One region of the Staphylococcus simiae genome, then DNA from elsewhere that is predicted to be linked to it. Evidence: riboswitches for the same ligand, from Rfam matches in the RefSeq annotation. Region 1 holds a riboswitch; each other region holds the start of a gene.
What was found. A riboswitch is a leader RNA that binds a small molecule or an ion and turns the genes downstream of it on or off. The one in region 1 is predicted to bind S-adenosylmethionine.
Positions count from the first base shown of each region.

Region 2: another riboswitch for S-adenosylmethionine. It lies ahead of metX (homoserine O-acetyltransferase MetX); the one in region 1 lies ahead of J3R86_RS11555 (MetQ/NlpA family ABC transporter substrate-binding protein).
Region 3: another riboswitch for S-adenosylmethionine. It lies ahead of J3R86_RS03650 (methionine ABC transporter ATP-binding protein); the one in region 1 lies ahead of J3R86_RS11555 (MetQ/NlpA family ABC transporter substrate-binding protein).
Region 4: another riboswitch for S-adenosylmethionine. It lies ahead of J3R86_RS10330 (Na+/H+ antiporter NhaC family protein); the one in region 1 lies ahead of J3R86_RS11555 (MetQ/NlpA family ABC transporter substrate-binding protein).

Region 1 covers NZ_CP071589.1:2,489,049-2,497,007, forward strand. Annotated here, with positions in the region: gene J3R86_RS11550 (aspartate aminotransferase family protein) at 1-672, opposite strand, end outside; gene J3R86_RS11555 (MetQ/NlpA family ABC transporter substrate-binding protein) at 882-1,700, opposite strand; SAM riboswitch class I at 1,799-1,908, opposite strand; gene J3R86_RS11560 (FAD-dependent oxidoreductase) at 2,221-3,582, shown strand; gene J3R86_RS11565 (hypothetical protein) at 3,883-4,317, shown strand; gene J3R86_RS11570 (hypothetical protein) at 4,350-5,306, opposite strand; gene J3R86_RS12250 (hypothetical protein) at 5,464-5,595, opposite strand; gene J3R86_RS11575 (fructose bisphosphate aldolase) at 5,734-6,624, shown strand; gene J3R86_RS11580 (PadR family transcriptional regulator) at 6,748-7,341, opposite strand; gene J3R86_RS11585 (YciI family protein) at 7,597-7,911, opposite strand; gene J3R86_RS11590 (class I SAM-dependent methyltransferase) at 7,904-7,959, opposite strand, start outside.
Region 2 covers NZ_CP071589.1:12,153-20,111, forward strand. Annotated here, with positions in the region: gene serS (serine--tRNA ligase) at 145-1,431, shown strand; gene J3R86_RS00050 (AzlC family ABC transporter permease) at 1,871-2,563, shown strand; gene J3R86_RS00055 (AzlD domain-containing protein) at 2,560-2,889, shown strand; SAM riboswitch class I at 3,097-3,195, shown strand; gene metX (homoserine O-acetyltransferase MetX) at 3,253-4,215, shown strand; gene J3R86_RS00065 (YybS family protein) at 4,575-5,513, shown strand; gene J3R86_RS00070 (DHH family phosphoesterase) at 5,528-7,495, shown strand; gene rplI (50S ribosomal protein L9) at 7,492-7,938, shown strand.
Region 3 covers NZ_CP071589.1:797,172-805,130, reverse strand. Annotated here, with positions in the region: gene J3R86_RS03655 (methionine ABC transporter permease) at 1-286, opposite strand, end outside; gene J3R86_RS03650 (methionine ABC transporter ATP-binding protein) at 279-1,304, opposite strand; SAM riboswitch class I at 1,394-1,498, opposite strand; gene J3R86_RS03645 (thioredoxin family protein) at 1,556-1,852, opposite strand; gene gcvH (glycine cleavage system protein GcvH) at 2,148-2,528, opposite strand; gene J3R86_RS03635 (arsenate reductase family protein) at 2,681-3,037, opposite strand; gene J3R86_RS03630 (thioredoxin family protein) at 3,180-3,503, shown strand; gene J3R86_RS03625 (nitroreductase family protein) at 3,577-4,116, opposite strand; gene aroD (type I 3-dehydroquinate dehydratase) at 4,191-4,913, opposite strand; gene J3R86_RS03615 (organic hydroperoxide resistance protein) at 5,070-5,492, shown strand; gene J3R86_RS03610 (GNAT family N-acetyltransferase) at 6,032-6,523, shown strand; gene J3R86_RS03605 (LysE/ArgO family amino acid transporter) at 6,893-7,510, shown strand; gene J3R86_RS03600 (histidine phosphatase family protein) at 7,606-7,959, opposite strand, start outside.
Region 4 covers NZ_CP071589.1:2,215,125-2,223,083, forward strand. Annotated here, with positions in the region: gene J3R86_RS10305 (bile acid:sodium symporter family protein) at 1-50, opposite strand, end outside; gene J3R86_RS10310 (hypothetical protein) at 327-857, shown strand; gene J3R86_RS10315 (alpha-glucoside-specific PTS transporter subunit IIBC) at 938-2,533, opposite strand; gene J3R86_RS10320 (MurR/RpiR family transcriptional regulator) at 2,831-3,592, shown strand; gene J3R86_RS10325 (SRPBCC family protein) at 3,682-4,194, opposite strand; gene J3R86_RS10330 (Na+/H+ antiporter NhaC family protein) at 4,325-5,629, opposite strand; SAM riboswitch class I at 5,699-5,794, opposite strand; gene J3R86_RS10335 (hypothetical protein) at 5,919-6,527, opposite strand; gene J3R86_RS10340 (SDR family oxidoreductase) at 7,049-7,930, opposite strand.

The DNA of each region.
Region 1 (7,959 bases):
TTCTAATAAACCACCATCGCCTTGAATTGTTTCGACAACAACACACGCCACTTCATCTGCAGGTACATACTTAGCAAACATTTCTTTTAAAGGAGCTAAATATTCTTCCACAGTGTTTGGTTGCTGTTGCTCATACATGCCTCGATACTTATCTGGAAAAGGGATATGATAGAATCCATTTAATAGTGGTCCATAGTTTTTACGCATATTTAAGCTAATAGATGACATTGATAACGCACCAAAAGTTGAACCATGATACGCATTAGTAAAGCTAATGACATAAGGTCTACCAGTATAACCTCTAGCAAATTTGACAATACCATCATTTGCATCTGAACCTGACAATCCAAATGTTACACGTTTTTCAAAATCACCTGGTGTAATGTCACAAAGTTTTTTAGCTAATTTAACTAGTGGTTCGTGATACATATATGCTGGTGTATAATGGATAAATTTATCTACTTGATCTTTAATAGCTTCACTCACTTGTTTAGGTGCATGTCCAACATTTTGAGAACTTGCACTTGCTAATAAATCAATATACTCTTTGCCTTCAACATCTACTAATGTTGCACCATAACCATGATCAATCACTAGCGGATAATATTTAATACGACCTGATTTAGCAAAATATTGTTCATCTTCTTCAATTAAATCATAAGCTTTACTCATATTACTTCATCCTCCCATTGCCTTGTTTATTAAAAAACTAGTTTTAATTCCCCATATTTTTCAATTAATGATAGTATTCAATATACTAATAAAATTCTGATTTGTAAATATATTCTGACAATTATAACTTATAGAATAATACTACACTCTTACTTTCACAAAAAAATCTGGACTTATGTGTTGTAGCACCAGTCCAGATAACATTAACTTTATTTAGCTTGGTAAGGAATAACATCCTTGCCATATGTCTTTTTAATGTAGTTTTGTGTGTCTTTAGAACGTAAGACCTCCAATAACGCTTGAATTTTAGCGTCCTTTTTATGACCAGATTTAACAGCGATGATATTAGCAAATGGTGACGATTCACCTTCAAGCTCAATCGCATCTTTAGATGGTATCAAACCATTATCCAATGCATAATTAGAGTTCATAATTACTGCTGCACCTTCCCCACTATTATAGGTCTTTGGAAGAAACTCAGCACCTTGTTGGTGATTAAATTTTAACTTCTTTTTATTTTCTTTGATGTCTTCAAATTTAGCATCTTCTATATTGACACCTGGTTTTAATTTTATTAATCCTTTATTAACAAAAAATGATAAAAAGCGTCCTTCTTCTGCTGGATTATTAGAGACATAAATCGTTGAACCTTGTGGTATGTCTCTAATATCTTTATATTTCTTACTATATACGCCCATTGGTGTTGTAAATACTTTACCTACTTCTTCTATATCGTAACCGTGACTTCTTTTTTCAGCTTTTAAATAAGGAACGTGCTGAAAGAAATTAGCATCAACATCTCCTTTATCTAGTAATTTATTAGGTACTTTATAATCATTAACAATTTTAACTTCTAAGTCATAGCCTTTCTTCTTCATTTGTTCTTTAGCGTACTTTAAGACATCTCCATGTGGTGCTGGTGATGCTGCTACTGTTATCTTTTTATCTTCAGAAGATTTGCCACCACCACAAGCAGCTAAACTTATCACTAATATACTTAATACGACTATAGCCATTATTTTTTTCATATGTAAGCCCACCTTTCTTGTTAACTACTCAATAAAGAAAGTTACTTATCATACAACAAAAAAGCTTCCTCCTGTTTAAGAGAAAGCCCATGTTCTTTCTCTCATCTTCAAAAGTAGTAAGCTACTTTATTGTGATTTAGCACCATGTCTTTGGTAAGACGGTTGCTGGGCTTCATAGGGCACATCCCTCAGCCTCTCTTGATAAGAGTCTCATTTATTGAATTGAATTTATCCTATCACTGCTTCATTTTAAAGTCAATATTAATTCTGAAAATTCCGATAATAATAATACGCGTTCACTTACGATAAGACTGTATAATAGTTTAATTCGACTACTTGGTGAATTGTCTTACTTTTCATTTCAGATCATTTTTTATATTCAATTTTGACATTTTTTTGAAAACTATTAGATTCTCTATATTATTTTGTGTAATAAATATTTTATGTGGTAAATAACTAATATCACTATTTAATTTAAAGGTATATTTTATTATAGATTGAAAATTGGAGGTAACAAATTATGAAATATGTTGTAGTAGGAACATCACATGCAGGTTATGAGGTTATAGAAACACTTTTAAAAGAAGACCCTCAAGCACAAATAGAAGTCTTCGAAAGTGGCGATAAACCTTCGTTCTTATCTTGTGGTATTCAAAGTTATTTAGAAGACGTATCACCTTCACTAGATTCATTACATTATGCTACGACTGCTTCTTATGAGAAACAAGGTGTTAATATTCACGTTAATACGACAGTTGTAGATTTAGATACAGATAATAAAACGATCACCGTAGAACATGATGATACTAAAGAAAATATTAGTTATGACAAACTATTTTTAAGTCCAGGTGGCAGTGCTGTTAAACCACCTATTACAGGCATTGATGATTATAATAATGTCTTCTTTATGCGTGGTCGTGAATGGGCAGATAAAATCAAGCAACGCATGCCTCATGCTAAAAAAGCAGTTGTAGTAGGCGGTGGATATATTGGTATCGAAGCTGCTGAAGCATTTGCTAAAGCTGGCATCGAAACTAAAATTATTGATGTTGCTGAGCGTATTTTAAGCACGTATTTAGATCCTGAATTCACAAATATTTTAGAACAAAATTCAAAACAACATCATTTAGAATTTATTGGTGGTGAATCAGTTAAAGAAATTACTGGTAACGACAATGGCGATGTAACAACAGTAATTACTGATAAAGGTGAATATCAAGCAGACACTGTGTTATTCGCAGTAGGTGTAGCCCCTGCTACTAGTTGGCTTAAAGATAAAATTGACTTAGGCACTAAAGGTATTATTACTATTGATCATCATCAACAAACTTCAGCACCTGATGTATACGCAGGTGGCGATGCAACAATGGTACCATTTGCGCCAATAGAAGAAGATCGCTATATTGCTTTAGCAACAAATTCACGTCGTCAGGGTGTTACTGCAGCGTTAAATATGGTTGGTAAATCTGCTACGATGCCTCGTGTATCTGGTACATCTGGCCTACAGTTATTTGATTATAAATTTGGTCAAACAGGTGTACATGGCACTGAAGCTGATAATTATGACGGTCATCTAGGACAACAATATGTTGAAGAACGTATTAGACCTAAATTTATGCAAGATGATACTACAGTGCATATGAAAATAATATTTGATAAAGATAGTCATCGAATATTAGGTGGTCAAGTGATGTCAACTGAAGATGTCACACAAGCAATCAACACATTGTCAGTAGCGATTTCAGCTGGCTTTACTTTAGAACAGCTTGCAGTTCAAGATTTCTTCTTCCAACCTGATTATGATAGACCATGGCATTATTTAAATGTTCTTGCTCAACAAGCACTAGGACAATCATACGGTAGCGATCAAATGCTATTCTAAACATACTACAAAAAGCTGTGAAGAGATTTTTCTTCACAGCTTTTTTTATAACTATAGCGCCTGGAATAAAACGGATTTGATGCTTAATTTGATGCGTTTGGCAGTAACTGTCTGGAATATAAAGTGTTGAAAAATTAGCGTTTTATAATTCTAGTCAGTCTTGTAGGGTGAGTAAGACCCCAGCAAAGAAAAATTTTATATCTGTTCCATTCCCTCAAGGTGTCGTGCCATCAATAATGACATATTTTTCTCCATTTAGGGAAATATGAGTATATATATATTATTGAGGTGACATTTTTTATGTATTTAAAATGGCTTTATCATAGCTTAGCAGCAATTGTTATCAGTCTTGTATTACTATTGAGTACGGCAATCATCGATCGTTTCAATCAAGGATTTTATCTAAATCAATTATTATTAAATATTGATTTTATTGCTAATCCTGCAGATACACCATATATCATTGAAGTACTTCTACATTTAGCCCTCGGATTATCAATATATGTGATATTTGTCTTCATTTATCGTTATGTTCAACATTTTTATTTATTATGTTATGGCTTCTTGTTCATCGTATTTTTGGTACTATATCCATTACTTATTGTTATAGCTGTACGTCCAATTTTTCAATTTAATATGTTGGCATGGCTATGGTGGGTGGTATGTCATATATTATTTATGTGGTTAATGATGATGGCTATTTCTATGATTGAAAAGCAAAATAAAAGGAACTAGAGACGTTATTTTCGCCCTAATTCCTTTTGCTATTATATTTCGTCGCCATGTTCATCATATTTTGTGACGTTGCCATCACTATCAATAATATATGAACCCGCTAAATCACCATTTTTATCTGTATAAGAGAATCCCCATTTACCATCACCCATTTGTTCAGGTTCTTTATATGTGTATTTATCTGTATTTAAAAGATGACCTTCATAGTCTTCAACTGCATCAATAACATTACTACGTGTAATCTTTTTACTTGATTGATGATTATTTGAAGTATCAGTTGATGAATCATCACTATCAGAATCTGAGTTAGTTGATTGATCACTATCAGTTGTTTGTCCACTTTGGAAGTATTTTTTAACTTGTGTAATTTCACTTTCACTGGCATCATACAACTTCACAGTTTTAGTGTTATTAATAATGTTATTCGTCTCTTTCTCAGAATAATCAGCTTCCGACCATCTTAAATCTTGAAAATGAGATGGCGCAAAATACATCGTTATTGTGCCATCGTTATTATTCTTATAAATAACATGACCTGCTGCATTAGCAGAAGCAGTAATAACTTGTGTACCATCAGGATATTTCGCAGAATGCTCTGGTAACGTTGGATTAATAGCTTCTCCTGAGATGTCTCTATTTTCTAACTTCAAATCGCCAAAAGGTGTATCTTTACCATTTCTATAATCAGGTAAGCCTGTTAACCAAACTTTAGCAATATAATCTTCCGACGTAGTATCTTGTTGACTCTTACTACTTTGTTGGCTTTTGCCACTTTGTTGATCTGAAGACTGGCTTTCATTCGATTGTTTATTATTACTTTGCTCATCATTAGATAGTTTTTTATCTTTATTGGTGTTTTGTGTTTGCTTAGTTGAATCTGTATGTTGTTCTTTACTACCTTGATTTGATGAAGATTCCTGATTATTGTTTTGATTACATCCGACAAGTAAAACTGTTAAACCTAATGTGACTGCTGCTAATTTTTTCATTTAAAATCCCCTTAATGATCTATATAATACTTTTATTATATACTTAATAACTACTTAAAAATAGCTTAAATATGTATTTTACACATATTTTTATTTTAAAATTATATTGCGGTATGTATGAATAGAGTTTATGGCTTATCTTCAATTAAGTCATCGCTCATTGGTAATCATCAATCCGCTTTATATCATCAAGACGATATACAGTCACCTTCCAATCTTTATGTAATTGAACTGCTAATGTCGATTTTCCTGAACCTGGACTCCCTACAATCAGTATTTTATGTGCCATTAGCCACCTCCTGTGTCTTTAATCCTCAACACTAAAATTTTAATTTACATTTTACACTAAAAACAAGCTTAATAACTTGAGAAATTCTAGCATTTTCATCATACTGTAAGTGGATGATATAGTTAAGGAGTGAATTATATGAATAAAGAACAATTAGAAAAAATGAAACATGGTAAAGGTTTTATTGCTGCATTAGACCAAAGTGGTGGTAGTACACCTAAAGCACTTAAAGAATATGGTGTTAACGAAGATCAATATAATACAGAAGATGAAATGTTCAAACTTGTTCATGATATGCGTACTCGTGTCGTAACTTCACCTGCATTTTCACCTGATAAAATTTTAGGTGCTATTCTTTTCGAACAAACAATGGATCGTGAAGTTGAAGGTAAATATACTGCTGATTACTTAGCTGATAAAGGTATCGTTCCTTTCTTAAAAGTAGACAAAGGTCTAGCTGAAGAAAAAAATGGTGTTCAATTAATGAAACCTATCGATAATTTAGACGAAGTATTAGATCGTGCTAATAAACGTCACATTTTCGGTACAAAAATGCGTTCTAACATTTTAGAATTAAATGAAGAAGGTATTAAAGAAGTTGTTGCTCAACAATTTGATATTGCTAAAAAAATTATCGCTAAAGGTTTAGTACCAATTATTGAACCTGAAGTAAATATCAATGCTAAAGATAAAGCTGAAATTGAAAAAGTATTAAAAGCTGAACTTAAAAAAGGCTTAGACAACTTAAATGATGATCAATTAGTAATGTTAAAATTAACTATCCCAACTGAACCAAACTTATACAAAGACTTAGCAGAACATCCAAATGTTGTACGTGTCGTTGTATTATCAGGTGGCTATAGCAGAGACGAAGCAAACAAATTATTGAAAGACAATGATTTATTAATCGCTAGTTTCTCACGTGCCTTAGCTAGTGACTTACGTGCTAGCCAATCAGAAACTGAATTCAATAAAGCATTAAGTGATGCTGTTGATTCAATTTACGATGCATCAGTAAACAAAAACTAATATATAAATGACACAAGCACCAGTAAGAAATATATCTTACTGGTGCTTTTTTTAGTTCTCTAATAAATTGGCTAGCAAGATAACCTTTAAATTATCTTGCTAACTGAACATATTGTAGATTCATTATACTTCTTTATGGTCTTCTTCTGTACCTAAGAAGTCTTTTAGTTGTTGCGTTGTTTGATCGATGATGTGATCAAATTGTTGTTTTTGATCATCATCTTTCATTGCTTGTTGACTTGCTTTGAACATCAATTTAAAGACTTGTTGCAATTGCTCACGAGCTTCATGCATTTTGTCAAAGTCCATATGTTTAAATTGTTCTAAACGTTGCGTAAATTCATCTTTATCAACATTATCTGCCAAGAAATCTTTACCTTCTTGAGTAATACTATACACTTTTTTATTTCCTTGTTGTGAAATAGAAACAAAGTCACGATCTTCTAACATTTGTAAAATTGGATAAACTGATCCTGGGCTTGGTGAATAGAATCCTTTGAAACGTCCTTCTAAATCTTTAATAATTTGATAACCATGTTTTGGTTCTTCTTCCAACATTTGTAAAATAATAAATTGTAAATTACCTTTTTTGAAAAATCGATCTCTGATATTACGTGAGCTAGGTTCACCAAAATCTAAATTTTGAAAACCTTTACCAAATCCAAATCCTTCATGTTTCATCATATGTGCTCTCATATCATGTCTTCTATTAAACATTGTCATCATCCTTTTCTTTTTCGATATATCGATATAATAAACGATATATCGAAAACAGTCAAGCGATATATCGAAAAGAACATAAAAAAGAAGTAGGATTGAAATAAAATTGCTAAAAATTATTTCGTCATCCTACTTCGTAAAGACGTACCAAAATCGTAAAATGTTGATCTGTTAATACTTTATAACTTAGACAGTTGTCACTATATATATCATACACTTTATCTCAGACTCTTGTTGCAACTATATTTGATTTTAGAATGGTCGATTGATAGTTAAATTATTTAAATCGCCAAACATTGGTTTCCACTCTTCTACAGTATACTCTGCTACTAATCCTTGATACCAATAAGGGTCATTTTCTAATAATGTTTGTAACTTTTGTTCATTATCCGCTTTTAAAATCAAATATGCTTCTTTACGTTGCTCATCCTCATTCTCAATAGGTCCTGAAATTGCTAAATAACCTTTTGTCGTAAGTTGATATAAATATTTCACATGTGCTTCTAAATGTTCTTTCCATCCTTGTAAATCTGTATGCACAAATTTCACTATATAATAATTAGTCATGATGATCACCTTCTTTAGCATGTATAAGTACTTTTCCAAATTTACCAC
Region 2 (7,959 bases), 140 kb from region 1:
GATGTGGTCTTTTTTTATTTGTCATAATAAATAGCAGTGATAGTTAAGCAACTTAGATGAATAAGTAGTAGTCTCAGTTGTCAGAGTATCATCACGTGTTAGCCCCCAATAAAAAAGATATTCAAAGGGAAAGGATGAAGGTTAATGTTAGATCTAAAATTATTTAGAAATGAACCTGAAGCAGTTAAGAGCAAAATTAAATTACGTGGAGATGATCCAAAAGTTGTCGATGACGTATTAGAGTTAGATGAACAACGTCGTAAATTAATTGCTGAAACAGAAGAAATGAAAGCACGTCGTAATAAAGTCAGTGAAGAAATCGCTATTAAAAAGCGCAATAAAGAAAATGCTGATGACGTTATTGCTGAAATGCGTTCACTAGGCGATGACATAAAGAAAAAAGATGAGCAATTAAATGATATAGATAATAAAATGACAGGAATTCTTTGTCGTATTCCTAACTTAATTAGTGATGACGTACCACAAGGTGCATCAGATGAAGATAACGTAGAGCTTAAAAAATGGGGTACACCTCGCGAATTTACATTTGAACCAAAAGCACATTGGGATATTGTAGAAGAATTAAAAATGGCTGACTTTGATCGTGCAGCAAAAGTATCAGGTGCTCGCTTTGTTTATTTAACAAATGAAGGTGCTCAATTAGAGCGTGCTTTAATGAACTATATGATTACAAAACATACAACACAACATGGTTATACAGAAATGATGGTACCACAACTTGTTAATGCTGACACAATGTATGGTACTGGTCAGTTACCAAAATTCGAAGAAGATTTATTCAAAGTAGAAAAAGAAGGATTATATACGATTCCAACAGCAGAAGTACCGTTAACAAACTTCTATCGTAATGAAATTATTCAACCAGATGTCTTACCTGAAAAATTCACAGGACAATCTGCATGTTTCCGTAGTGAAGCGGGTTCAGCTGGTCGTGATACAAGAGGATTAATTCGCTTACACCAATTTGATAAAGTTGAAATGGTACGCTTTGAAAAACCAGAAGATTCTTGGGATGCATTAGAAGAAATGACTTTAAATGCCGAAGCAATCTTAGAAGAGTTACAACTACCATACCGTCGTGTCATTTTATGTACTGGTGATATTGGCTTTAGTGCAAGTAAGACATATGATTTAGAAGTATGGTTACCAAGTTACAATGACTATAAAGAAATTAGTTCATGTTCAAACTGTACAAACTTCCAAGCACGTCGTGCAAATATCCGTTTCAAACGTGATAAATCTGCGAAACCAGAATTAGTACACACATTAAATGGTAGTGGTTTAGCAGTTGGTCGTACATTTGCTGCTATTGTTGAAAATTACCAAAATGAAGATGGAACAGTAACAATTCCAGATGCATTAGTACCATTTATGGGTGGTAAAACTCAAATTTCAAAACCAATTAAATAAGTATTAATGTCAAGCAACTGATTCAATACTCTTGGAATTATCGATAAATTTGTCGATGATTTTAAGAGTATTTTTATGTGTGATTATAGTTATGATAATAAGAGAGAATATAGTCAAAGTGCGAAGAAGGCCACAACGAAAAATGATGAGGTAGATAATTTATAAATACAATAATAGGGGAGGGGAGTAACCAAATAATTGAAGTAAAAAACAAACAATAACATCCAAATATTAACAAAATAAACAAGGGTAAGTCTAAACGAATAACGAAAAATTCTGAAATTTCAAAGCTTATTAATTCAAGATTCTTAGACGGTTGTATGTCTAACCTCACACAAACGGTAGTCTAAAGTCATTGCGCATCTACCAACCATATATTAGACTAGGTATATTCTTTTTACATTGTAATAAAAAATTAATTAAAGGAGGTACAGTATAAATGACGCATTTAACATTTAAACAAGGTGTTAAAGAATGTATTCCAACATTGCTAGGTTATACAGGTGTGGGAATTTCATTTGGTATTGTAGCCGCTTCACAAAATTTTAGTATTTTAGAAATTATCTTACTGTGCCTCGTTATATATGCTGGTGCAGCACAATTTATTGTCTGTGCCCTGGTGATTGCTGGTACACCTATGACTGCCATTATTCTCACTACAGCAATAGTCAATTCTAGAATGTTCTTATTAAGTATGTCTTTAGCACCTAATTATAAAACATATAGTTTCTGGAATAGAGTAGGACTTGGTTCATTAGTTACTGACGAAACGTTTGCAGTTGCAATTACCCCTTATTTAAAAGGAGAAAAAATTAATGATCGCTGGTTACATGGTTTAAATATTACAGCTTATCTATTTTGGACAGTGTCGTGTGTTGCAGGTGCAATATTTGGTAAATATATTTCAAATCCAGAAATGCTTGGTTTAGATTTTGCCATTACTGCGATGTTTGTCTTTTTAGGAATTGCTCAATTTGAATCAATAACAAAATCAAGATTCCGTATTTATGTCGTATTAATTGTTGCGGTTATTGTTATGATGTTGATATTGAGTTTAATGATGCCTTCATATGTTGCAATTTTAATTTCAGCTGTTTTAGCAGCAACACTAGGGGTGGTGATGGATAAATGACGATTTCTACATATATGCTCATACTTATTTTATTATGTGGTTTAGTCACGCTCATTATTCGAATTGTGCCATTTATGCTGATTTCTAAAGTACATCTACCTGATAAAGTTATACAGTGGCTATCATTTATTCCTATCACATTATTCACAGCGTTGGTCATAGATTCAATAATACAACAGCCAATGCATGGTCATGGTTACACGTTAAATATGCCTTATGTCATTGCGTTAGTTCCGACCTTATTGCTAGCTATCATTTCTAGAAGTTTGACGATAACGATTGTTGGTGGCATTGTTGTCATGGCATTACTGAGATTTTTCTTTTAAATAGGTTGAACGACATGGCTAACTTAGTTAAAATACTAGTAATTAGAAAATTCTGAATAGTTATCGAAACAGCATGGAATAATTATCACAACAGTGTGTTAGTCACTTTCGAAAATGAGAGTGGGTTACAAATAATAAAAAATATTTCATAGACCTACCCCAGCAAGACTGATTTGCACTAACAACTAACGTTTAACAATTTCATATATCTTATTAGGAGAAGTTGAGGGACTTGGCCCGATGATACTTCAGCAACCGACTTTTTAGCACGGTGCTAATACCAACGAATCACTCGAATGATAAGTATACAAACTTCTTACTGTTCATTGAGTAGGAAGTTTTTTTAATAAGGAGGAAAGTACGATGACAAATTACACAGTAGATACTTTGAATTTAGGTGAATTTACAACTGAGTCTGGAGAAGTAATAAATAATTTACAATTACGCTATGAACATGTTGGGTATCAAGGACAACCATTAGTTGTAGTTTGTCATGCATTAACTGGAAATCATTTAACTTATGGAACTGATGATAACCATGGTTGGTGGAGAGAAATTATTGATGGTGGTTATATGCCGATTAACGATTATCAATTCCTAACATTTAATGTTATAGGTAGTCCGTTTGGTTCAAGCTCACCATTAAATGATCCTGATTTTCCACGTCATCTTACATTAAGAGATATTGTTAGAGCTAATGAATTAGGAATAGAAGCACTTGGGTATGACCATATTAATATTTTAATTGGTGGCAGTTTAGGTGGCATGCAAGCGATGGAAATGCTTTATAATCAACGCTTTACTGTGGATAAAGCGATTATTTTAGCGGCAACAGATAAAACATCGTCGTATAGTAGAGCGTTTAATGAAATAGCGCGACAAGCCATACATATTGGTGGTAAAGAAGGATTGAGTATAGCGCGACAACTTGGTTTCTTAACCTATCGCTCCTCTAAAAGTTATGATCAACGCTTTACACCAGATGAAGTAGTCGAGTATCAACAATACCAAGGTAATAAATTCAAACAACAATTTGATTTGAATTGCTACGTCACACTACTCGATGTCTTAGATAGTCATAATATTGAGCGAGGTCGACAAGATGTAAATCAAGTCTTTGGCCAATTAGATACCAAAGTATTAACGATCATCGATGATTTGTTATATCCAGATGATCAAGTAAAAGCATTAGGCGAACGCTTTAAATATCATCGCCATTTCTTTGTACCAGATAATGTTGGTCATGATGGCTTCCTACTTAACTTTAATAGATGGGCACCTAACTTGTATCATTTTCTAAATTTAAAGCATTTTAAACGTAAATAACTTTATGAGCCTGGGACAAAAAGTATTTTACACTTAAAATGAAGCGTTTGACAGTAACTGTCTAGTTTTTAAAATGCTGAAAAATCAATGTTTTAAAAATTTAGTCAGTGTAGCCATAGTGCAATTACAAAATAAAATTTGTTTCTGTTCCGCTTCCGTAGCTACTGCTGTAAAAGTAAATAAGTGATATATAGCAATATTAATGGGTGGAATAGCGTATGGTATCACACAATCAAGCACTGCCTAATGACTATAATAGGTAGTGTCAAAATTATATTGTATTAAATGTTATACAAACCAAATTCCTTTAATTGTGAAATTGTAGCAAAGAGGTTAAAATGATAGCTATAGTTAAAAATATGGGAGTGGCGTATGTGTTTTCAAAAATACAACCTAAAGCTACAATAATATCAATTATTTCATTACTAATTGTTGCTGTAGCTTTATATCTAATACCTGGTTTAGGGCTAGTACTATGCTTGTTTGCAACAATTCCGGGTATAGTGTTATGGAACAAATCTACGCAATCGTTTGGTATAACTGCATTACTTACTGTGATATTAACGACAGTACTTGGTAATACATTTGTCCTAAGTAGTATTGTGTTAGTTTTAATTGCAAGTTTAATCATTGGCCAATTATTAAAAGAACGAACATCTAAAGAACGTATTCTTTATGTAACGACAGCTTCAATGAGTGTTATCTCATTGATTGGATTTATGTTGTTACAAACTTTCAATAAAATTCCAACATCAGCTGTGTTAGTCAAACCATTCAAAGATGCTTTACATGAAGCGGCAATAATGACTGGTGCAGATGCAAATATGAGACAAATCATGGAAGAAGGATTTAGACAGACAACTGCACAACTTCCTGGTTACCTCATTATGATTACATTTCTTATTGTCTTAATTAATTTAATGATTACATTTCCGATTTTACGAAAATTTAAAGTAGCGACACCAATATTCAAACCACTATTTGCTTGGCAAATTAGCCCAGTCTTATTGTGGGTATATATTATTGTCTTAATTTGTTTAATGTTTACGAATGAACCAAGTATTTTCCAGAGCATTATTTTGAATTTTGAACTTGTGTTATCATTAGTGATGTATATCCAAGGTTTAAGTGTCATTCACTTCTTTGGTAAAGCGAAACGCATACCAAATGTAGTAACCATTCTATTAATGGTTATCGGAACAATACTTACACCTGCGACACATATCGTAGGCTTACTTGGTATCATTGATTTAAGTTTAAATTTAAAACGTATGATGAAGAATAATTTTAAAAAGTGAATAGAGGTGGAATAATGAATCGGCAATCCACTAAGAAAGCTTTACTTATACCATTTGTCATCATGATCATCACAGCCATCGTCTTAATGGGCGTATGGTTTATCTTTAATAGCATTGTAGCTTTGATTGCTTCGGCAATTCTTGTCGTGATGATTATCGTGAGCGTTATATTATTTAGAAAAGCGCTACTGAAAATGGATAATTATGTGGATCATTTAAGTGCGGTAATATCAGCTAATAACAATAAAGCGATAAAGCATTTACCAATTGGTATGGTCATTCTAGATAAGAACGATCACATAGAATGGGTTAATCAGTTTATGTCTGAACATTTAGATACCAATGTGATATCAGAATCTGTAAATGAAGTATTTCCAAATATTTTAAAACAATTAGAAAAAGTGAAAGAACTGCAAATAGAGTACAATCAATATCATTTTAATGTACGTTATTCTGAAAATGATCATTGTTTATATTTCTTTGACGTGACAGAACAAGCACATACACATACATTATATGAAAATTCAAAACCAATTATCGCAACGTTATTTTTAGATAATTATGATGAAATCACACAAAATATGAACGATACACAACGTTCTGAAATTAACTCTATGGTGACACGTGTCATCAGTCGCTGGGCGTCAGAGTATAATATCTTCTTCAAAAGATATAGTTCAGATCAATTCGTTGCGTATTTGAATCAAAAAATATTAGCAGATTTAGAGAAATCCAACTTTGATATTTTAAGTCAGTTACGTGAAAAAAGTGTTGGTTACCGTGCACAATTAACACTAAGTATTGGTGTCGGTGAAGGTACGGAGAACTTAATTGACTTAGGTGAGTTATCACAATCAGGATTAGACTTAGCGCTAGGTCGTGGTGGTGACCAAGTCTCTATCAAGAATATTAACGGTAACGTGCGTTTCTATGGTGGTAAGACTGACCCAATGGAAAAACGTACACGTGTAAGAGCGCGAGTAATTTCTCACGCCTTAAAAGATATTTTAGCTGAAGGTGACAAAGTCATTATCATGGGACATAAACGTCCAGACTTAGATGCGATAGGTGCAGCAATTGGGGTATCTCGATTTGCGATGATGAACAATTTAGAAGCCTATATTGTATTAAACGAGTCAGATATTGATCCAACACTTCGTCGAGTAATGAATGAAATTGATAAGAAACCAGAATTAAGAGAACGTTTTGTAACATCTGATGATGCATGGGATATGATGACTTCTAAGACAACCGTAGTCGTTGTAGATACACATAAACCAGAACTTGTCTTAGATGAAAATGTCTTAAATAAAGCGAATCGTAAAGTAGTGATTGATCATCATAGACGTGGCGAAAGCTTTATCTCTAATCCATTACTTGTTTATATGGAACCATACGCAAGTTCTACAGCAGAACTTGTTACAGAGTTATTAGAGTATCAACCGACAGAACAACGTCTAACAAGACTTGAGTCAACTGTCATGTATGCAGGAATTATCGTTGATACTAGAAACTTTACATTACGTACAGGTTCAAGAACATTTGATGCTGCAAGTTATTTACGTGCACATGGTGCGGATACCATCTTAACGCAACATTTCTTAAAAGATGATGTAGATACGTATATCAATCGTTCAGAATTAATTCGTACGGTGCAAGTTGAAGATAACGGTATAGCCATAGCACATGGTTCAGACGATAAAATTTATCATCCTGTCACAGTTGCACAAGCAGCTGACGAATTGTTAAGTTTAGAAGGTATTGAAGCATCATACGTTGTTGCTAAACGTGAAGATAATTTAGTTGGTATTTCTGCCCGTTCACTTGGCTCAGTTAATGTACAATTAACAATGGAAGCGCTTGGTGGAGGCGGACATTTAACTAATGCAGCTACACAGCTTAAAGGCGTAACAGTAGAACAAGCAATCGCACAGTTACAACAAGCAATTACAGAACAATTAAGTAGGAGTGAAGACGCATGAAAGTAATTTTTACACAAGATGTTAAAGGTAAAGGTAAAAAAGGTGAAGTCAAAGATGTACCAGTAGGTTACGCTAACAACTTCTTATTGAAAAAGAATTTTGCTGTAGAAGCAACACCTGGTAATCTTAAACAATTAGAATTACAAAAAAAACGTGCTAAAGAAGAAAGACAACAAGAAATCGAAGATGCTAAAAAGTTAAAAGAAACATTAGCAAACATCGAAGTTGAAATTTCTGCTAAAACAGGTGAAGGTGGCAAATTGTTTGGTTCAGTAAGTACGAAACAAATTGCTGAAGCTTTAAAAGAACAACATGACATTAAAGTTGATAAACGTAAAATGGATTTACCAAATGGTATCCATTCATTAGGATATACCAATGTACCAGTTAAATTAGATAAAGAAGTAGAAGGTACAATTCGTGTCCATACAGTTGAACAATAAAGATGGATTGAAATAAGAGGT
Region 3 (7,959 bases), 930 kb from region 1:
CTAAGCTCGTGAATGGTATTAATAATAATATTAAAATGATGAACGGAATTGCTCTAAATAAATTTACAATGAATGACACAATTGTATAAAAAATTCTTGCGCCTACAGATGTGCCTTTAGCTGATAAGAACAATAGCACCCCTAAGATAATACCGAATATAAAAGCAAAGATTGTCGAGACAACTGTCATATAGAGTGTTTCAACTACTGCCTGCCAAACATCTGGCCATTGCACATTAGGCATTGTAACCATTTCATTGATAATATCGCTAAATGATTTACCCATGTCGTAACACCTCCACTTTGACGTGTTGTTCATTCAATTCTTTTTTGAATTTTCCAAAATCTTCAGGAGTAATAAATGGAATATGTAGAATTAAAAAGCCAACCGTACCTTCTTTTGTATTTTTAATATTCGCTTCAAGAATATTTATATCAATGTTATATAACTTTGAAAGATTAGAAACAATAGGTTCTGTTGTCGTTGAACCAGTAAAGTTCAATCTAACGATATATGCATTTGGATCAAGTGGTTCTAAATCAACAGTCGAATCATTAAAATCATCGTTTAAGTCTTCTTTAACAAAACGCTTAGTTACTTCATGTTGTGGATTTTCAAAAACATTGGTTACACTGCCTTGCTCAATCACACGCCCATTTTCCATGACAGCAACTTCATCACAAATTCGACGAATAACATGCATTTCATGAGTAATTAAGACTATTGTAAGATTTTGTTGTTGACGAATTTTAAGTAATAAATCTAAAATTTCATCAGTTGTTTGTGGGTCTAATGCGCTCGTTGCTTCATCACAAAGTAAGACCGTTGGATCATTTGCTAATGCTCTAGCAATACCCACTCTTTGTTTTTGTCCACCAGATAATTCTGAAGGATAAGCATTCTCTCTTCCCTTTAGTCCAACAAGTTCAATTAATTCTAAGGCTTTCCTCTTGGCATCATTTCTAGACACACCAGCAATTTCAAGTGGAAATGTTATATTTTTAAGGACTGTTCTAGACCATAAAAGATTGAAATGTTGGAAAATCATGCTTACTTTTTGACGTTTTTTTCGTAGTCCTGATTTAGAAAGCTTACTAATATTATCGCCATCTATAATAATATCGCCAGAAGTTGGTGCTTCTAAGTTATTAAACATTCTAATTAATGTACTCTTACCTGCACCTGAAAAACCAATCACCCCATATATTGATCCTGATTTAATAGATAAATCAACATGATCAACAGCTAGAACATTTTTGTTTTTCGTATGATATTCTTTGACGACTTGTTTTAACTCAATCACGTATATACCTCCCCAGTATTGCTTAATAAAATAAAAAATGCTTTCTCAATATCGATAAAAAGATTGAGAAAGCAATAAAAGTATTGTTTCTCTCATCTTCTAAAGTTAAAAACTTTATGTGAATTGGCACCATTTCCATTACAGACGGTTGCCGGGTTTCGTAGGGCACATCCCTCCACCACTCTCGATAAGAGCTTACGCATCATTTAATTTGTTTTAATCCTACCATTACTGTATAAATTCGTCAATAATTATTTTAAATTTTCTAACAAATTAGGAACAGACTGAAAAGCATAAATTCGTTTAACTTCTTTATCTCGATTCATCAACAATAATACTGGTACTGACATAATTTGATTTATTTCACTAAATTGTGGATGAAAGTTTAAATCAATTTTAATTATTGGTAACTGCAAAATTTCATTGGCAATATCGAGCATTCGTTCTGAAATTTTGCATGTACCACATGTCGGTGTATAACCAAAGATTAAATGTTTGTCTTTGTCAAAATTTTGTGTGACATCCGTAATATCTATAGTGCAACTCATTATTTAAACGAACCTTTCTTAAAGTGTTTGATATTAAAATTATAATCGACTCATCATTTAACGCAATCGACTTGCTTACATTGTATGTACTAATTTTATGTCATTATTTTTACTTTAGCGACTCACTGTAATTACTATTTTATGTATTTGGACTATTATTAATGACTTTACAACCTCTCATATCACAAACATAAGGTTCTTACTTATCTAATAATATTTCAATTCTTGGATTAGTTAATTTAAGTTATTGTAAAAAAATAACTCCTCAATACTATGATTAAGGAGTTTGATATTATTATTCGCCAATCATTTCTGAATATTGATCTGCTGATAATAATGCTTCAATTTGACTGTCGTCACTAATTTCTACTTTGACCATCCATGCTTTTTCATATGGAGATTCATTTACAAATTCAGGGCTATCTTCTAGTTCTTCGTTAACTTCAACTACTTTACCAGAAATTGGCGCATATAATTCTGATACTGTTTTTACAGATTCTACACTACCAAAAGTATCCCCTTCATTAATTTCATCATCAGTTTCAGGTAACTCAACAAAAACGATGTCACCTAACTCTCCTTGAGCATATTCAGTGATACCAATTGTTGCAACATTACCATCAACTTTAACCCATTCATGTTCTTTTGAATATTTAAATTCGTTCGGTACTGCCAAAAGAATCCCCTCCTAATTAATTTTACATATTTATGATGCCACAAGCTTTAACGTCATTCAACAATAATCTATAAAATTTCGAATGACTGTTAATCTACATTTTACATGTAAACGAAATAAAAATCGACAAAATTAAGAAAACGTTTTCAAAATTACGCTAACCACGTATCCTTATATTGATCTTCTTTAAATCCTAGTGTAATTTTATCTCCTGAAATTGCTAATGGACGTTTCACTAACATACCATCAGATGATAATAGCTCTAACTTTTCATCATCTGATAAATCTTTAAGTTTATTTTTTAAATCTAGTTCACGATATTTTGCACCGTGTGTATTAAATAACTTGTTAATATCAACGCCAGTATTGGCAATAATTGTTTCAAATTCACTTTTAGTTGGTGTATGTTGAATAATATCAATTGGCTCATAACTCACACCATATTCATCTAAAAACTTTGCTGCTTTTTTACAAGTAGTACAGTTCTTATATTGATAGAATTTAATCATTATGAATAAACCTCCTTTATATATTATCTTTAATATATCATTTTAACGTCAAAATGGCTTTACTTTTAGAGCTAATTTTTTTATAAAAAAGATATCATTAGCTATAATAGGTTTAAATATTCTATTTAGAGGAGATGTAAAGATGAAATCAATTTCAACGACAGAAGAGTTTAAGAACATTATCAATAGTGATCAACCTGTGATTATTAAATTTGAAGCTGGTTGGTGTCCCGACTGTAAAGCTATGGATATGTGGATAGATCCAATTATGGAAGAATATAATAACTACCAATGGTATTCAGTGAATCGTGATGAACTTGAGGACGTAGCAGCTGATAATGATGTTATGGGTATTCCTAGTTTATTAGTATTTGAAAACGATCATAAAATTGCACATTTGCATTCAGCTAATGCAAAATCACCAGAACAAGTTGAAACATTTTTAGCAGAAACATTTAACAAATAAGTTTAATTAGCACAACAGGTCTGAAGAGCGCTCTTCAGACCTGTTTTTAGTATTACTTAATACTTGGATAACTTTAATATTCTGTGATAAGATTTTTATTTTTACGCGGCGCTTTAGGCATTTCTTCTTCTAAATCAGTTAAGTATAAAAATCCTGCTAAAATTTCATCATTTTTAACACCTAGTACTTTTCTTACTTTTGGATCAAAGATATACATTGGTGATTTCCAACATGTACCAATACCTGCTTCATAAAGTAATAGCATTAAATTTTGTGCGTACGCTCCAAATGCAAAATAATTCTCTCTATTTTGTTTTTGTCTAGGGTCTGTCTTCATAATTAGCAGTAACATGCCCCCTAATTTAGTAACCGCATCATAATGACTTTGTTGCTTATCTAATTCATTGGGAAACGCAAATTTTGATATGTCTTCACTCATATCACCTAAACGATCTTTAGATACATGTACTAATCTCCACGGCTCTCTCATACCATGATTCGGAGCATCAGCAGCTTTTTCGATTGCTTCATATAAAGCATTGTCATCAATATGCATATCTCTTTTAAACTTTTTAACACTTCGTCTTTCTGCTATTGCTTGTTGTAAATCCACTTAAAATCGCTCCCTCACGTACTATTGATAATACTTATCAATTATATGATATGCCTTAAGCAAATTCAACTAAACTACTTGTTAGTATATAATGCGATTTGTCTACTTAATTGCGAAACATCAATTTGACCTGGTGCTTGTGGTTCACCCAAACAGCCATATGTCAATGATCCCCCAAAGACACCCTGAGCAGTACGCGATACTAATCCAAGATGTGACATGGAAATACCAACTACTTTTGAACTGATTGACTGGGAAGCTAATGACATAGCTTGCAATAATTTAATCACATCATCTTTATCTTGAGGCATCACAGCAACCTTAACATAATCTGGTTGGAATTTTTGCATTTTATAATAAATAAAATTCAATTCTTCTTGTGTAGGTGTTTCATCAAAATTATGATGTGACAAAATAACTTTTGTCATCGGTTGAACTGTTGCTATCATGTGTTGATATAAATTAACATCAATATGTTGATCCCATTCGATATCAATTATATCTATATCTTTTGTCTCTGCTAACATATATAGAAGATTAATATAGTCATCCTGTAGTAAATTACCTTTACCACCTTGCTGATTTGTGCGGTAAGTCACTAATAGTTGTTGCTGATTTAAAATAGACCTTAAGTCCTTTATTAACACACGAATTGCTTCTTTCGATACATCATGTAATTGATCAATTCTAAGTTCTACTATATCAATATCAGCTATTTTAACTTTAATTTCATCTATTAATTGTTGCGTAATGATTTGTTCAGGTGCGATAGTTACTACGACTTTGACATCATTCATTTTAGTTCCTCTTTTCTACTTCCATTAACTAGTATTTTATAAAACTCTTTTTAGTGCTTCAATGATAAAATACTAAAGTTATTGTTTGTATGTTCATGATTTAAATATATTAAAACGGGTAGATAATAAATATAACTATTCAAGGAGGTAATAATTATGGCAGTTCACTATGAAACTAAAGCTACAAATACAGGTGGTCGTAAGGGACATGTCTACACTGACGATCATGCAATTGATGTAGATGTATTACCACCACAACAAGCAGATGGCAAAGCAACAAATCCAGAACAATTATTTGCAGCTAGTTATGCATCTTGTTTCAATGGTGCATTTGATTTGATTTTAAAACAAAATAAAGTACGTGGTGCTGAACCAGAAGTAACATTAACTGTTCGCTTAGAGGATGATCCAAATGCCGAAAGTCCACAATTAAGCGTTTCTATAGATGCAAAAGTTAAAAATGTATTATCACAAGAAGATGCAGAGAAGTATTTACAAATGGCACACGAATTCTGTCCATATTCTAAAGCTACTCGTGGTAATATCAATGTTGATTTAAATGTTGAAGTAGTTGAGTAATTCATCATATAAATAAAGTTTTAGATGCTATTAACAGGTACAAACTTGTTAATAGCTTTTTTTATCTGTTACATGCAAATGAATCATAACAGTTATTGATAGTCGAGTGTGGGCAAGAAATAAATTTTAAAAATTTTCACTATAGAATGCCCGTCATGTAAAATAATATAAAATCCCTACGTCTATTTCTGATGATGAATCCCATTCACTCCGTCAACATTAACTAAGGTTAAAATATGCTGATTTATCATTATTTATTATTCAAAAAGTTACTGACAATCTTATTAAGTTAACTATAAACTATTTATTGTTCCGCGGTTTGTCAATCAATTAATTGATTATATAATTAAATTTTTAAAGTTGAATTTTTGAATATTTTAAAAAGTGCTAATACATAATAAGTTTCACGGAATTTTTTATTCATAAATTATGTTTTGTTTTAAAATTCTTTGATTGCAAATTTTTAATAAACATTTTAATATGTATTTAAGATAATTTTAGCTTGCATGTTTTACCATTAGACATTAGGGAGGTTAGTAATGAATACAATTAAAACTTTATCTTCTAATGATTACCAAGATTATAAAAATCTAATTACATCAGTTAAAGAAGAATTCACTCAAGATTTACAATATAGCCAAACTATGACCGAAAGCTTAATGAAAGACATACTATCTAGACCTTCATCAAGTTGCAATGTTTTTGGATATTTCAACAATAAATCATTAATTGGTACTGCTACTTTAGAGCAAGTTCAAATTGTAGGCAAAGAACATAAATCCATCATCAAATTTAATTTCATTCAAGAAAATGACAAGGATATCAATAGTAAATTGATTAAGCACATTATTCAATATGCTCGAGAAATGGGTTATGAATCAGTATTAGCGTCTATCGTTTCTAATAATATTAGTGCTAAAGTATTTTACAGCTCTTTAGGCTTTGATAATTTAGGCTTCGAAAAGAATGCTATTAAGATTAATAATGACTATTTTGATGAACACTGGTTATGTTATGATTTATTAAAATAACATATAGTTATAAGTTAACTGCCTTCTTAAATGTTGTTGTGCAGTTTTTTTATGTCAAAAATAGTCTTTTATTATGGTTCACTAACAACTAGCACTAATATTTTCGATTACTACTCATCACAATTTACACTACTACAGCTAACTCTATTTCTAACTTTTAATAACTTATTTCCAACTCAAGTATCTTGACTTCAAACCACTTTATACTTTCTATTTACATTCAATCATTCTTGAAAGGCACTTCATTATTTCATCGTTTACAACTTTTAAAAGTAACGATACTGCTTTCAATTACTAATATGTCATGTATAATAAATGATTATAGTTAAAATCAGAATTTTCATAATTTGAAAAATAAAAGGAGTATATATGGTAGCTGCAATTATTCACGGACTATTACTAGCTATTGGTTTGATATTACCTTTAGGCGCTCAAAATGTTTTTATCTTTAATCAAGGTGCCAATCAATCTAAATTACGTTATGCCCTTCCTGCAATTATTACTGCAGGTTTGTCAGATAGTTTATTAATTACTATCGCCGTTATTGGAATTTCTCTAATTTTAATGTCATTACCTGTTTTACAGGCTGTAATTTACATGATAGGTTTAATATTCTTGTGTTATATGGCCTGGACATTGTGGTTTGAAAAGCCTCACAACAATCAAGACAACGAATCATTGTCAGCCTTTAAACAAATTAGTTTTGCTTTATCCGTATCATTGTTGAATCCACATGCGATCATGGATACTATTGGCGTCATTGGAAGTAGCGCAGCTGTATATGAAGGTAATAACAAAGTTGCTTTTACGCTAGCTTGTATTGCTGTTTCTTGGTTGTGGTTTATATTGCTCGCCATATTAGGTAAAGTTGTTGGTTCTTTTGACAAAAGTGGTAAGTTATTAATTTTAGTTAATAAAATATCTAGCATCATCATTATTATTGTTGCTTTAATGATTTTTCAAAAATTAATATATTTATTCGTTTAGGATTGATATTAGTTATTCGATGAAATATTTTGATGGTAATAAAAAAGCGAGTCGATTTGAGATAATAATATCTACTCAAATCGACTCGTTTGTTATTATATTACTGGATCAATTAATTCTATAAATTCAAAGTTATTGTTAGTATCATCATATTCGAATTTTAATATATTACAATTGCCTATATTATATTTTACCGCTTGTTCAATATTTAAATATTGTCTTAAAAATAGCGCTATTGCTGTACCATGACTGACGACTAATGCATTTTCAGAAGTATTTGTCATAATATCTTTCATAGTAGCAACTAATCTAGTAGCAACTTGCTCTTTTGATTCGCCTCCAAATGGCACCATGCGATCACCAAATAAATCATCTGGTTGAACCATATTGTCGAAAAGATGAACTGTCTCACCTTCGAACATGCCAAAATGCCATTCTTTAAGTCCTTT
Region 4 (7,959 bases), 270 kb from region 1:
GCAGCAACCAACATCCATAATAAAAATGTTTTTGTCGCAAATTGACTCATTTTTTCTAACACGTCAAACACTCCCTCATCCTAATCAATAATACCGAAAATAATAACATATGCTACTAGCAGTCACAATACTTTTTTCAGAAAATTCTTATTATTTATATCGTTTATCATCCTATTAATATTTAATGATAAATATTTTCAACTTCATTCAAAAGTCTTAGTGCTTAATGAAAAAAAGCGTGGTAAAATCAATTTGAATAAAATAATGTTTAACTCAAATTAACCACATTTTTATACATAACAGTTATATCCTCGGGAGGTCCTCATATGATTCTAGATAAGTTCGAAACTTATATCGTCAATATAGCAGGTTTAAATGATCGTACGACACGTAAAAAATTAAATAAATTATGTAAAAGCATCAATTTTTGTGATGCATTTCAATTTTCAATAATAAAAGAAGCACAACAATACGTTTTAGAAATTAGTTTACCGAAACAACAATTACCTTATTTCATATCTTTCCTAAGTTTTCATCAATACAGTATTTACCAAGTGTTATCACCTAAGAACATCAATGAATTACTAGATTCTAATAATCTATATCAATCTGCTAAACGTTTTGATATTAATATAGATGGGTTACAAGATGCATTTATTAAAGATAAAGTTATTGATATTATGACTATGTTCCAGAATCATCATGACATCTCATACACTTTGAATAAATCACATGCACATATCATCAGCTCACCTGAAACTTTCGCTAAAATTTTGCACACCATTGCTACTAGAAATATTGATATTTTATCAGCAACATATAAATCATCATCACTAAGTAAAGCACATATTTCTTAGTGCACTAAGAAACCGAGATCGTCACTCATGACCATCTCGGTTTCTTTTTTGCTATTATCTATTATTAAGTCACTTTCAAATTAGTTGTCATTTTTGTCGACCATATTTTCAAATGCTTCACGCACTTGAGGCACCGTCATCCCAACAACTACTTGGACACTTTTACCACTTTTCACTAAACCGTGTGACATTTGATTATGTGTGAAATAATCAGTATCTTCTACTTTATTTTCATCATACACCGTTAAGCGTAAACGTGTCGTACAGTTAGTCACATCTTTAATATTATCTTTGCCGCCTAAACCTTCTAAATAATATGCTGCTTTATCTTCGTATTCATTACCCGTTGATGACGTATGGCCTTTATCATCAATACCTTTTTTCTCTTTATAATCTTGTTTTGAAAATAGTTTAACTTCTTCATCAGTTTTTTTACGTCCTGGAAGTGGAATATCAAATTTCAAAATCAAGAATCTAAATAAGAAGTAGTATATTGCTACAAAAATTAATCCAATTATAACTTGTGCTACGTATGTACCCCAATGGTCTTTACCTAATGGTAACCAGTTTGTTGAGATAAAATCTAGCACACCGCCACCCATGTTACCAACAACACCAAAACCATACATAATTGTATCCATTGTTGCTGCTAATAATGCATGTAGGACAAATAAATAAGGTGCGATAAATAAGAATGTAAATTCTAAAGGTTCAGTAATACCAACTACTACAGCGGTTAATGTTGCAGGAATTAACAACGCTGCAACTTTTTTGCGATTTTCTTTAGGTGTCGTTGAATACATTGCTAAGGCGATACCTAAACAACCAAAGACTTTACCATTACCTTGTAACATAAAGCCATATGGGAACTGCTCTTTTAATGGTTTCGTACTCTTCGCAAAATCATTTAAATGTTCTAACCATTCTGCTTTTAGTCCATGATTGACTACAACTGGACCTACTTCAATAGGTGCATAAATAAAGTGGTGTAATCCTGTAGGAATCAATACACGCTCTAAGAAATGATACAACCATACACCAACATATCCTGAAGCAATAATAAAATGTTGCATTGAACCAATACCATTTTGCACTGTTGGCCATACTACACATGTAATTGCCGCTATCGGTAACATAACAAAGAATGAAATGGTAACAACGAATGTCAAGCCTTGGAATACACCAACCATTTCAGGCAGGCGTTTACTGTAGTATCTATTATGTATCCAAGTTATAATACCTGAGATAATAATACCGCCAAGGATATTAGTATCTAGTGTCTCAATACCTGCAATTGACTTTAATCCAGGTACGTTTTCCACACCTTTTTGTAAATTGGCACCAAATGTATGTGGCCATTGCGTTAAAATTGCATTAATAAAGGTATTAAACATTAAATATCCCATTAATGCTGCAAGTGCTGCATGACCAGGTGCTTTTTTAGCTAATGATAACGGTAATCCTACTACAAAAACAACTTCCATATGATTAAAAATTACCCAACCACCAGCTTCTATAACTGACCAAAACTTAAACCAAAATGTATGTTGATCTGCAAGTCCACCCATAATTGTTGGATTTTTGAATAACGTTGCAAATCCTAATACAATACCAAAGAACGCAAACATCAAAACTGGAACAATCATAGCACTACCAAATCGTTTTATCGCATTCATCTTTTCCCCTCCAAAACTTTTTATAATCAACTGTATGCTTCTCTTAATTATATTCAAGCAACTATATTGTTTAATCTATTTATATACAATATATAGTAAACGCTTACACATAGACAACGTCATTGACGCAATTTGAAAGTATTTTGTATAATCAGATTATCTTTTCATTTACTGAAATTATTTTCAGTTACGACTTTAGTGACTATGATTCAATCATCATGTACTAATATGTATACATTCAAAATTACTATATAAGTTTTTTCTAATATTACTAACAAAATTAAGGGGATGCTAAGCATGTTTCTAGATGGACGCGTTAATCGTCATTTCGATAAATTAAATGATAACGATCTGCAAATTGCTCATTATATTAATACGCACGTTGCTGCTTGTAAACATATGAAGATTCAAGATTTAGCACAATTCACTCACGCTTCTAATGCAACCATTCATCGTTTTACTAGAAAGCTTGGTTTTGATGGCTATAGTGATTTTAAATCTTATTTAAAATTCGAAAGTGACAAAACTCATCAATTACCTTCAAACTCAATCGATGGTTTTCGTCAAGAAATTGAAAGCACTTTCAGTTATTTAGAACGCGTTGATTACCACTTATTAACTTCTAAAATGCATGAAGCTACAACAATTTACCTTTACGGAACTGGTCGTGCTCAATTGAACGTTGCTGCAGAAGCACAACGTATTTTACTAACATTGCATAAAAACGTTATTGTATTACATGATGAACATGAACTAAAAATGGTATTAAATAAAAGTGATGATAATGATTTATTCTTTATTATTTCCTTATCTGGTGAAACACATCAACTTATTGAAGTAACGAACTTATTACAATTACGTCAAAAATTCTTCATTTCTGTAACAACAATGAAAGACAATACGCTTGCACAAAAAGCAAACTATAATGTTTATGTTTCTAGTAATACCTTTTATTTAACGGATGGTACAGACTATTCTAGCTTTATTAGTTATCATATTTTCTTTGAGACATTAGTTAGAAAATATAACGAACATTTACAACAAGGTGATTTAACATAACAATTATCAGCTATTGAGATTATGATATTAAAAAGGAAGTTATGACTATACTATTTTCATAGTCATAACTTCCTTTTTTGTTATTGATACTATTGTTGTTTTGAATCTTCAATATCTTGTAACACTTGGTTCATTTTATCAAACATTAATTCAAAACCATGTGTAATCGAATCATGATATTCTTTTTTCTTTTGTTTATATTCTAAACTTGTTAACCTGCGTTCTTTTTCAACTAATGAACGATAGTAGAAGAACATCTGAGTACCACCTGTTTCACGTTCAAAAAATTCTACTTCAATGACATCTTGTTCTTCACTTAACCCTGGCATACCAATTGTCATTTTAATAAATTCATCCATAATCAGTGTGTCAAAAGTACCCTCGATAATGTTTTCTTTACCATTTCTGACGTCGACAATACGGTACGTGCCACCTTCTTTAACATCTGCTTCTATACTCTTATTTGTACGTGTTGATGTCATAAACCACTGTTTTAAAATATCTTTTTTAGTCCAAGCTTCATAGACTAATTCTGGAGAAAATTTTAACAATCTTTCAACATCTATTTCTACATGTTCATTTTCTACATTGAATTTTGCCACTTTGTTCATCTACTTTCAATCTCACTCTTATTTTAACTTATTTTAACAAAGTTCCAAACTTAGACGATTAGATAGACATCAATGATCAAAGTCGTTACTTCAAGATATATAGTTGAAAGTCACCGCCATATTATACTTTAGACGTTTTTTTCTTTAATTTTGGAAGGTTAAAAACGATCGCAAACAAACCACAAACACCTAATAATATAGGATAAATACTATAAGGTACCATCATAAATGGTGAGATACCTGCGACACCAGCTGCTGAAATAACTTGTGGACTATAAGGTAACAATCCTTGGAAACATCCGCCAAAAATATCTAAAATACTTGCTGATTTTCTTGGATCAACATCATATTCATCAGCAATATTTTTTGCTAATGGGCCAGACATAATAATTGAAATCGTATTATTAGCCGTTGCAATATCTGCAGCACTTACTAAACTTGCGATACCTAGTTCTGCACCACGTTTGGATTTCACTTTTGAACGTACAAATTGTAACAACCAAGTAATACCGCCATTATGTTGAATAATACCTACTAAACCACCTATTAATAATGCAATCATGGCAATATCTTCCATGCTCATAATCCCTTTTGAAATTGCGTTTAACAATCCAGTCCAACCAAATGAGCCATCGATGATACCTATTAATCCAGCCAACAATGTACCACCTATTAATACGATAATAACATTCACACCTATTAAAGCTAATACTAACACCAAGACATACGGAATGACTTTGACGAGTTGGTAATCATAATTTTTAGTATGATCAATCGCTATACCATTAGTTAAAAAGAATAATACGATAATCGTTATAATGGCACCAGGTAAGACAATTTTAAAATTCACTCTAAATTTATCTTTCATTTTCGTATGTTGCGTACGTACGGCAGCAATAGTTGTATCAGAAATCATCGATAAATTATCACCAAACATGGCACCACCTACAACTGTCGCCATTGCTAGTGCAGTAGGAACATCTGTTGCTTGCGCAAACCCATAACCAACTGGAGCAATTGCTGCTACTGTACCAACTGACGTCCCCATTGAAATAGATACAAACATGCAAATAATAAACAAACCAACGATGATAAGATTTTGTGGAATTAATGATAATCCTAAATTTACTGTGGATGTTACGCCACCCATTTTTTCAGCAGTTGTTGAAAAAGCACCTGCTAAGACAAAGATTAACATCATTAAGATAATATTTGAATGTCCAGCACCTCTAGTAAACACTTCAACTTTAGACGCAAAAGATTCTTTCCTATTCATTAATAACGCCACAATGACTGTGACTGTAATCGCAACATTTAATGGCATTGTCGTAAAGTCACCCGTTACAATACCAACACCTAAAAATAAAGCTACAAATAATAACAATGGAAATAAGGCCCATGCATTACTTTTTTTCTGTTCTTCCATTTTTTTACCTGCTTTCCAATAAAAATACCTCTTTCTGATAAAGAAGAAAGAGGTCAATTGATGAATACCTGCTTATCTTCAAACCTTTTCGGTTACTGGAATTGGCACATTAGTCATGTTGCCGAAGTTTCGTAGGGCCAGTCCCTCCACTTCTCTTGATAAGTTTATATATGATTTAAAGTCTTACCGTAAAAGATAACATAGTTAGCGTCAAGTGTCATTAGAATAAAAGTACTTATTTAAATGATTTTTTTCATCACTTGTTGTTCGTTCATCAAACTAAGTTATCTTAATCATTGTTGTTAATATCATATTTAACATCGATATACAGCATAATAACAACGATAATAATTAATCCCATAATTGGAATGATTAATAGCAACCATAATTTAAAATACAGTGCTATTAAAATAAGCATAACGCTCACTAAAGTAATGATTAAAGACCAATATTTCAACTTTTTAGTGCGTTCTGCTGACATCACTTTAACGCGTTTATCTCTATCTGGCGCATTTATAATATAATCAATGCCCAACTTTCTAAGTATGATATTAGCAATGATGATTGGTACCCAAATTAAGAAGATGATAAGTAATTGCCATTGATTGCTAGAAACTGTTGGCACTACACCAATAATTAAAAAGGGTAAGAAGGCAATAACGGTTGCTATCATGGCCATCGTATAGTCACCTAATGGCGTCAGCCAAATACGTTGTTGTTGTATATTATGCGCTACTGCAAACATATTACCTAATAACATACAAGATAAGAATATCCCGCTACATAATATTAATAAACTTGTATCATCCATTTTATCGAACAATAATGCAGTACTAAGTACAATAGCCACAACTACAAACGTCAAAAGTTTAAATGTAATCGCTAGCCTTTTAAACATCGCTCGTCATCCTTTCAAGATGTAATATGTCGCTTTGTTTCTAAAAGGGCATTGATGTTGACTATGGTTCGCTAATTTTCAAAATTAATTTAATAGTAACATGCTAAAAGTAGGAGAGAGACAGACATAAATCTTGTCAAAAATTTATGGCGTATATGCCCGTCTTGCACATTTAAAGCTACTTAGATTTTAATCTTTTGTAGCTTTTATGCAGTTGCACGAATAGTGTCAACTGTAATCCTTAAATTTTTTCTATGACGGGTCCCTCCCACCCTGGCAAGACTGACTAGGTTTTTAAAACGTTGATTTAATAACATTTTTAAAACCGACAGTTACTGCTAAATACTACATGTTAAGTGTAAAATACTTTTTGTCTCAGGCTCATCAAAATCGTTTATCCAAGTTGTCTAGAAAACTTAAATATTGCTATTTTATGTATAAAAAATGGAATGACCAGAGATTCACTTACGAATAGTCTCTTAGTCATTCCATATACGATTATCAATGTGCTGTCATACACATTAATCTATTTGAATACCACCAGTTACACCAAATACTTGTCCAGTAGTATAACTTGATTCTTCTGCTGCAAGTAGAACATACGTACCTGATAGTTCAACAGGTTGACCTGCTCTACCTAGAGGTGTGTTCTGTCCAAAAGTAGGGATTTTACTTTGTGGTTGTCCGCCACTAATTTGTAGTGGTGACCAAAATGGACCTGGGGCAACACAATTGACGCGTATGCCTTTAGGACCTAATTCTTCAGATAAACTTTTTGTTAATGAAATGATTGCTGCTTTGGAAGCGGCATAATCATGTAATATTGGACTTGGATTATATCCTTGAACAGATGATGTTGTTGTAATTGATGCACCTGGTTGTAGGTATTGTAAGGCTTTTTGAACTGTCCAGAAGATTGGATAAACATTCGTTTCAAATGTTTCAGCAAATGATTTAGTATCAAAACCTTGAATATCATCATGATATTGTTGATGACCAGCCACTAACGTTACATTATCTAAGCCACCTAACGTTTTATATGCTTGTTCAACAAGGTCGTAATTAAATTGTTCATCACGAATATCACCAGGGATTAACACTGCTTGACGGCCTGCTTGTTCAATCACTTCTTTAACTTCTTGGGCATCTTGCTCTTCACTTGGTAGATAGTTAATCGCAACATCAGCACCTTCTTTAGCGTAAGCAATCGCAGCAGCACGACCTATCGCTGAATCTCCACCCGTTACTAATATTTTATAATCTTGTAAACGTCCATGCCCTATATATGAAGTTTCACCACAGTCTGGCGCTGGTGTCATTTCACTTTGTAAGCCAGGCACAGGTTGTTCTTGTTTATCATAATCTGATGTTTTAAATTTATTTCTAGGATCTTGTGCTCCCATATTTTAACATCTCCTCATTAAGTTTCTAT